Regions from separate parts of the Gallintestinimicrobium propionicum genome, predicted to be linked through region 1. Evidence: a T-box and tRNA genes for the amino acid it is inferred to sense, from the RefSeq annotation. Region 1 holds a T-box; the other holds one or more tRNA genes.
The links. The T-box of region 1 lies ahead of leuS (leucine--tRNA ligase). A T-box ahead of a tRNA ligase gene usually reads a tRNA of that ligase, here a tRNA-Leu.
Positions count from the first base shown of each region.

Region 2: it has a tRNA-Leu gene. The T-box ahead of leuS (leucine--tRNA ligase) is inferred to sense a tRNA for this amino acid. The anticodon was not compared.

Region 1 is NZ_JAOQJY010000001.1:284,494-288,921, forward strand. Features, by position in the region: gene leuS (leucine--tRNA ligase) at 70-2,484, opposite strand; T-box leader at 2,539-2,780, opposite strand; gene OCV62_RS01350 (elongation factor G) at 3,130-4,428, opposite strand, start outside.
Region 2 is NZ_JAOQJY010000009.1:13,719-18,146, forward strand. Features, by position in the region: gene OCV62_RS08165 (glycoside hydrolase family 76 protein) at 1-736, opposite strand, end outside; tRNA gene OCV62_RS08170 (tRNA-Leu) at 956-1,039, opposite strand; gene OCV62_RS08175 (SGNH/GDSL hydrolase family protein) at 1,103-1,657, opposite strand; tRNA gene OCV62_RS08180 (tRNA-Leu) at 1,930-2,013, shown strand; tRNA gene OCV62_RS08185 (tRNA-Leu) at 2,175-2,258, shown strand; gene OCV62_RS08190 (DNA polymerase Y family protein) at 2,379-3,653, opposite strand; gene OCV62_RS08195 (DUF2974 domain-containing protein) at 3,650-4,428, opposite strand, start outside.

The sequences.
Region 1 (4,428 bases):
ATCGGTGCAGCGCACATCTGCTATTTTTCAGCAGTGCCTGTCCGCTTCAGCAGGCAATCGCGGTCAGCCCTACTGAACGATATTTACCAGACGTCCGGGAACATAGATTTCCTTGACGATCTGACCGGTCAGCTTGTCTGCTACTGCAGCTTTACCTGCTGCAATCGCATCCTCTTTGGAGATATCTGCAGCGATCTTAATGGTCGCACGAACCTTGCCGTTTACCTGAACTGCGATTTCCACTTCAGACTCTACCGTCTTTGCTTCTTCATAAGTCGGCCAGCTGGTCTGATACAGACGTCCGCCATAGTTCATGATTTGCCACAGCTCCTCTGTCATATGGGGCGCTACAGGGTTTAACAGGATCAGCAGAGTCTTAAACTCATCTCTGGTTACCTTGCCAGCCTTGTAGAAATCATTGATCAGAGACATCATCGCAGCGATTGCAGTGTTATACTTTAAGGTCTCGAAGTCGGAAGAAACCTTCTTGATCGTCTGATGCATCCTGGTTTCCAGCTCCTTGGAATAGCCGGCTTCATCGGTTACAATCTCCTGCAGCTTCCAGACACGCTCCAGGAATCTTCTGCAGCCTTTTACGCCTTCATTGCTCCAGGCAGCGCTCAGTTCGAATGCGCCGATGAACATTTCATAGGTACGCAGGGTATCTGCACCGAACTCGTTGACAATATCATCCGGGTTTACCACGTTGCCGCGGGACTTACTCATCTTCTCGCCGTTTTCTCCCAGGATCATACCGTGAGAGGTTCTCTTCTGGTAAGGCTCCGGACAGGGAACAACCTTTTCGTCATACAGGAAACGATGCCAGAATCTGGAATACAGAAGATGCAGGGTGGTATGCTCCATGCCGCCGTTGTACCAGTCAACCGGCATCCAGTATTTGAGAGCTTCCGGGCTTGCCAGTGCTTCCGTATTGTGGGGATCGGTATAACGCAGGAAGTACCAGGAAGAACCAGCCCACTGAGGCATGGTATCGGTTTCCCTCTCTGCAGGACCTCCGCAGCAAGGACAGGTTGTCTCTACCCAGCTTCTCATGGCAGCTAACGGAGATTCGCCGTTATCAGTGGGCATATAGCTTTCTACATCGGGCAGCTCCAACGGAAGCTGATCTTCCGGAAGCGGCACATAGCCACACTTATCACAGTGAACGATCGGGATCGGCTCGCCCCAGTAACGCTGTCTGGAAAATACCCAGTCACGCAGCTTGTAGTTCGTTTTCTGTGTGCCAATGTTTTCTTTTTCGAGATATTCGATGATCGCCTTTTTCGCTTCCGCTACTTCCATGCCGTTTAAGAAACCGGAGTTTACCAGCTTTCCGGTTGCAACGTCTACAAAAGCAGCCTCGTTTACATCCACCGGACCTTCGGAGCTTTCTACAACCTGAATGATCGGCATGTTGAATTTCTTTGCGAACTCCCAGTCTCTTTCATCATGGGCAGGAACCGCCATGATTGCGCCGGTACCGTAGCTCATCAATACATAGTCGGAAACCCAGATGGGGATTTCTTTTCCGTTGACCGGATTGACTGCGGTCAGACCATCGATCTTTACACCGGTCTTTTCTTTTGCCAGCTCGGAACGCTCGAAGTCAGATTTTCTTGCAGCCTGCTCCTGATATGCTTTTACTTCGTCCAGGTTTTTGATCTCGGATGCAAACTTTTCAATATAAGGGTGCTCCGGGGAAATTACCATATAAGTTACACCGAACAGAGTATCCGGACGTGTCGTATAAATACGCAGCTTGTCTTCCTTGCCTGCGATCGGGAAATCCACCTCGGCACCGGTCGAACGGCCGATCCAGTTTTTCTGGGAAACCTTGACACGCTCGATGTAATCGACGTGATCCAGACCTTCCAGCAGCTTATCCGCATACTCAGTGATCTTTAACATCCACTGGCTCTTTACCTTACGGATAACTTCTGCGCCGCAGCGTTCGCAGTGGCCATTTACAACCTCTTCGTTTGCAAGTCCCACCTTACAGGAGGTACACCAGTTGATCGGCATCTCCGCTTTGTAAGCCAGTCCCGCTTTAAACAGCTTTAAGAAAATCCACTGAGTCCATTTGTAATATTCCGGATCGGTGGTGTTGATCTCTCTGTCCCAGTCAAAGGAATAGCCTAAGGAGTGCAGCTGCTCTTTGAAACGATGAACGTTATTTTTCGTTACGATCTTCGGATGGATGTGATTTTTGATCGCATAGTTCTCGGTCGGAAGTCCGAATGCGTCCCAGCCCATGGGATACAGTACGTTGTAGCCTTCCATTCTTCTCTTACGCGCAACGATATCCAGCGCCGTATACGGGCGGGGATGTCCAACGTGCAGCCCCTGTCCTGACGGATAAGGGAACTCTACCAGCGCATAATACTTCGGTTTGGAATAATCGTCGGATGCGGCAAACGCCTTTTCGTCATCCCAGATTTTCTGCCATTTCTGTTCGATTTCCTTGGGATTATAAACCCGTTCCATGTGTGTCCTCCTGACTTGATTCCGTAAAAAAACAGACCATCTCGCTCTTTCAAAAATAGAGACGAAACAGTCTGGCTCTTCGCGGTACCACTCTACTTCACAGGATCAAAAAATGCCCTGTGCATCTTGTCGTGCGCATAACGGCGCCACCCGCTTTCTGCTACCTTCCATATTTCATACGGCTCTCACAAAAAGAACTCCAAGACCAGTTCAAAGAATCTTTCTGCTGTCTCGCACCGTCCGGCAGCTCTCTGGATAGAAACAATCCTTTTACTTCTTCTCTTCAACGTCTGTCAAAAGTCTTAAATTTCTGTATTATTGTATCGTTCACCCTTTCTTTTGTCAAGCCTAAAGTCGGAAAGAAGACCGCCTGCCGTCAATCAGAATACAAAACTCCAAAAACGGCTCCCGGGAAACTCCCGAAAGCCGTTTTTGTGCAGATCGTACTGCGGCAGAATGGAAGATGTCGCTTGCGCGACTCGCCGCAGCCGGTGCAGGTACCTCGACACATTCTTTTTTATCGTATAGGAAACTTCGTTTCCATACGATAAAAATGCTCCGCGAGGATGCGCACTCGGCGCAGGGGTAAATGGTTGCTAAAGCAACCGCGCCTCGGCGCGAGAATGTGCCAAGGCACATCCTTTTTTATTCTTCGCTGCCTTCTGCAACCTTTGCTGCTCTCGCTGCGATTTCTTTTTCCTGTACGTCTGAGGGAGCCTGCTCATATCTTGCAAACTCATATTCGTATACGCCGCGTCCGCCGGTCATGGAACGGAGATCTGTGCAGTAGCCATACAGATTGGAGGTCGGAACATCCGCTTCAATGATCTGCTTGCCGCCTGCAACGGGCGTCATGCCGAGCACTCTGCCGCGTCTCTTATTTAAATCGCCCATAACGTCGCCGGTATAGGAATCCGGAACGGTTACTTTCAGGGAAGAAATGGGCTCTAACAGAACCGGGCCCGCTTCCATGAAGCCCTTCTTAAACGCCTGGGATGCAGCCATCTTGAAGGCCATTTCGGAGGAGTCAACCGGATGATAGGAACCATCATATAAAACAGCCTTTACACCGACAACCGGATATGCTGCCAGAGGACCTTTCTGAACGGCTTCTGCGATACCCTTTTCTACTGCCGGGAAGTAGTTTTTCGGAACTGCGCCGCCGACAACCTCCTGTTCGAATACATAAGGAGCTTCCAGATCGCCGGAGGGCTCAAAACGCATCTTAACGTGACCATACTGACCGTGTCCGCCGGACTGTTTCTTATATTTATATTCAACGTCGGATTTCTTGCGGATCGTCTCGCGGTAAGCAACCTTCGGTTTGGAAAGTTCAATCTTTACTTTATATTCGTTTTCCAGACGACTTGCAATCACTTCCAGATGCTGCTCACCCATGCCGTAAAGCAGAGTCTGACGGTTTTCGGAATCGTTGACTACGCGCAGCGTCTTATCTTCGTCTGTCAGCTTCTGCAGAGACTGGGAAATCTTATCGATATCCGCCTTGTTAACCGCTTTATAGCGCTTTGCAGTATAAGGCTTGGAATATTCGGTCTTCGCATAAGCAACCGGATTTGCCTTGGTGGAAAGCGTATCACCGGTCTTCGCGCCGGTCAGCTTTGCAAGTGCACCGAGGTCGCCGGCATGCAGCTCGCTCACTTCGATCGGTTTGTTGCCCTGCATCACATACAGCTTGCCGATCTTTGTCTCAACATCGCTGTCGCTGTTATACATCGTATCGTCCGTTTTGAGTACACCGGAGCAAACCTTAATCAGGGAATACTTACCGATGAAAGGATCGGAAATTGTCTTATAGATGTATGCGGATTTCGCTTTGGAGAAATCATAATCCGCCTGGAAAATGCCGTTTGTCTTTAAGCTGATGCCTGCGCATATCCTGTCTTCCGGGCTGGGAACGTATTTTACAATATCATCCAGCAGCGT
Region 2 (4,428 bases), on a different contig from region 1:
TGTTCATGATGCCGTTTTTATACAGGTATTCCATTGTATAATCCGCTGCCAGAACCGCATTTTTTACATATTTCTCTTCACCGGTAAGCTGATGTAAAAATACACTCGCTCCGATAAAGGTTCCCTGGTTATAGGTCGAACACCACGCATTCAAGCCCTTTTCCAGGTTATAACAATCATACACCGCGCCATCTTCGCCAAAGAGCTTCTTCACTTCCCAGTCATAAATCGCAATCGCACGATCCAAATAACTCTGATTTTGAGTAATCTGATATAACAGGCTCGCTGCAATTGCTGCAGGACCGTTGATGCAGGCGTTTTTCGTCGTATTTTCGATTCTCCAGAACAGGCCTCCGCCCAGATCGTCGCTCCATGCGCGGTCAAAAACCAGATTGAAATGCTTCTCTGCCTGCTGCAGATAAATCTCTTCGTGAAATGCCTGATAGGCTCTTGCACAGGCAATCGTCATCCACATGATATCATCATTAAACGGATTGTTCGACCAGTCTTCTCCAAACTCTTTGACAAATCCGCGGTACATTTTACCCATCAGTTCCTGATAATAAGGATCTTTGGTCTTATCCCAGGCATCCATGACAACTTCCATGATCTCCGCCCTCGGCCAGTAAAATTCGCCGGTAATCATGCCGGTTCCATCCTCATCATCCCGGAAATATCTTGCAATAAAGCTCTTCATCGCCTTATCTGCAATCTGCATTCTGCTGTTTGTATCCATTTTGTCTCATCCTCCGCTGTATGTTTCATTCCAGTCCGACAACTACTTTTTCGTCGACAGATATCATTTCTAATGTATGCTTTTTAAACCGGTTTGTAAAGGTGAAAAGCTGATATTCTTTTTCGTCAGCACTGCTGCGCAGATATCTTGATGCCCTATTTCAAACAAATTTCTATGAAATAAAAAAAGCCTTGAAAACTCAAGGCTTTTTTTATTTCCTGCGGAAGATGGGACTTGAACCCACACGATATTGCTATCACAAGATCCTTAGTCTTGCTCGTCTGCCAATTCCGACACTTCCGCATAGCGGTTAACCGCTGCAAGAAGTATAATAGCATTATGCCGTCGGAAAGTCAACAACAAATTTTATTTTTTTTCAAGATCTGCCCGAATGGTTTCCCAGATGCAGGATGCCGCCAGATCTGAGCCCGCCGGTGAGGCATGTGCGCCGTCCTCCGCATACATTTCAATTTCCGGGTGATTCTTTTTGTACTGCCACCATTCTTCCCCAACCGGTGCCAGCAGTGCATCAATTTCTTCTGCAATTTCCCGATGCGCTTTCGTCATACGAGGCTGCACCGCTTCCTCTTCCTTCATCGCCCAGGTCATGTAAATGACAGGCGTACTGTTTGCTTCCCGAATCCAAGCGTTCAATTTCCGCGCCGCCTCGAAAAACTTCTCCTCCGGTCCAAACGGATGCGCATGCTCCTGCAAAATAACATAATCATAATTGCCGAACAGAATATCAAACCGCACATCCGGCTCTGCAACATGCTGTGCCAGGAACCAGCCGCCATGGGCGATCATCGTAACTTCGCAGTCATAGCCTGCCGCCCTCGCTTTTTTTGCCGCCATCAAAGGCATATCATTATAATAAGTATGACTGTTTCCAATAAATAACAATCTCAGTTTTTTTCCCATCGCTTTCCTTCCGGCAGATTCTGCCGCCTCCTTCTTTTCGATTGTAGCACAGTCCAAATCAAAACACAAGGTTCGAAGCCTCCACAGCGGAAAGCATCCACGATGCGATTCGCGACAATAGAATATTCGTGGAACGCGCATTCTATTGTATTGCGAATGGCGCATGGGAACAGTAACATTTTTATTCCTTAAAGCTATTTTTTTACAAAAAAGACTTGCATTTTGTTTTATACTGTGCTAGTATTTTATCTTGTCAGCGGCAAGCAGACAATGCAGGAATGGCGGAATTGGCAGACGCGTACGGTTCAGGTCCGTATGATAGCAATATCATGAGAGTTCAAGTCTCTTTTCCTGCACGGTAAAGCACATCACATTGTGGTGTGCTTTTTTGTTCCAGTAAATAGGAATAGCAAAAAATTTGTCATTTTTTTCAAAAAAAGCTTGCACTCTTCGATTCTCTGTGATAACATATTTTTTGTTGACAGCGCGTGGTTTTCAAAAGCCACAGTCAATAAATGCAGGAATGGCGGAATTGGCAGACGCGTACGGTTCAGGTCCGTATGATAGCAATATCATGAGAGTTCAAGTCTCTTTTCCTGCACGGTAAGACACATCACAATGTGATGTGTCTTTTTTGTTTCATAGGACGCAATTTCTTATGAAACAATAGAATGCACGCTCTGCGAGCATTCTATTGTCATGAATAAATAGGAGACGTCCCTCACGTCTCCTCATCAGCTTCCCGTTCTATGCTTTCCCGCCGTTTTTCCTTATTCAGTCCACCGCTCGTAGGAGATACGCTGCTCTTTAAAAAGCTTGCGCGCATCACGGCGTTCTCTCCGAACTTCGAGCGGATCTGGTCGATCGCCTGATTCGCTTTTTCCAGCTTTTCGTAATCTACCGAATCAAACAGGCTGTACTGACGATATTCGAACTCCGTCAGCCGCGTTGCCGTCACGTTTAAAAGACGCAGTGGCTTTTTCCCGTCCCACATCCGCATCAGAAGCGTCCATGCTGCCCGGTAAATTTCCTCCGTCACATCCGTCGAAGATTCCAGCTGCATCTGCCTGCTGCTGTTTTCAAATCCTGCCGTGCGCATTCCGACCGACACGCCGCCCGCCTTTTTGTGCTCTGCACGCAGCCGGATTCCGACTGTTTCGCATAAAGAGAGCAAAATCTGACGCGCATAGGCAGGGTCTGTCACATCCTCCGGCGTCGTGACGCTGTTTCCGCATCCTTTATTTTCCGCATCCATATCGAACATTCCGGCGCTTTCATGCCCTCTGGCATACTCCTGCAGCGCAAGCCCATGCTTTTTCATATGCGCAAAAAGCATCCCGGAATCCGCCTGCGCCAGATCCCCAATCGTATAAATTCCCAGACCTTTCAACCGTTTACAGGTCGATTTTCCGGCAAACAAAAGATGCTCCACTGGAAGGTTCCACAATTTTCCAGGAACTTCCTCAGGAAACAGGGTGTGCACCAGATCCGGCTTTTTGAAATCCCCAGCCATTTTAGCGAGCAGACGGTTCGTCGAAATCCCGATATTGACCGTAAATCCGAGCGTTTCTTTGATTTCACAGCGCAGCTTATTGGCAAACGCCTCCGGTTCACCGTACATTCTGCCAAAATTCTCAAATTCTGCCCACGCTTCATCGATGCTGTACGGAATCACCGCATCCGTATAGCGCCGCAATAACGTGCGCAGACGGTTCGACTGTTCCACATAAACTGCGAAGTCCGGCTTTACGACAATTAGCCCCGGACATTTCCGACGTGCGGCTGCCAGAGGCTCTCCTGTTGTAATTCCATATTTTTTGGCAGGCGTACTTTTTGCAAGCACAACGCCATGCCTGGATTCTTCATCGCCACCAACTGCCGATGGCACTGTCCTTAAATCGAGACTGCCCGGCTGACCGCGCAGCCTCTCCAGCGCACTCCAACTCAAAAAGGCGCTGTTGACGTCGATGTGGAAGATCAGCTTTTCCGATCTCATTTTTCTTTTTCTCCCCGCAAGGTATTTCCGTAAATCTCCAACAGGATTTTAATAATTCTGCGGATTCGTTTCCGGGTTTCCGGATCGAGACTTTTCAGACTTTTTAAACAGCTTTTGAGATTTTCCTTCCAGTGTTCTGAAAATTCTGTCAGCGTCGTCACGCCGGTCTGGTCTATTACCTGAAACAGCGTTTCGACAAACAGCTGACGTTCTTCCTCTGGAAGCGTAAAAATCCACTGGTTCAGTGCTTCGTTCATCCGCTTCTGTTTTGCCTCGATATCCACTGCCTTGACAAATTTTCCGTCCTCAATCTGCCAGGTAAACGCATCATGCTGCAAAATGCCGATCCCGGAGCTTTCTACAACCTCATACTGTTCATAATTTTGTAAAAGCATCCCCACCAAAGAGGAATACGGCAAAATCCGGTGCACACGGCTTCTGATCTGCTCATAGGAATCCCCTTCAAACACTTCCGGCAAGAATCCCGGACCGTCCAGGCTATAAATGTCCGTAATCCTGCGCTGCACACCGGTTTCCGCCCAGGTCGCCGCATAGGCAGCCAGGTTTCCGCCTTTGGAATGTCCACATACCATAAACGCTCCCGGAAGCTTGCAGCCGACCTGATTTAAGTACACACTGCTCATTTCCTGGGATGCCAGCGGTTTTCGAAATGCCAGTCGAAAATCCTCTTTCCAGCCGACAACCGAATCATCCGTTCCACGAAATGCCACCACCGGCTCACAACCTTCCGGGAAAAAAGTGACCGCTCCGAACT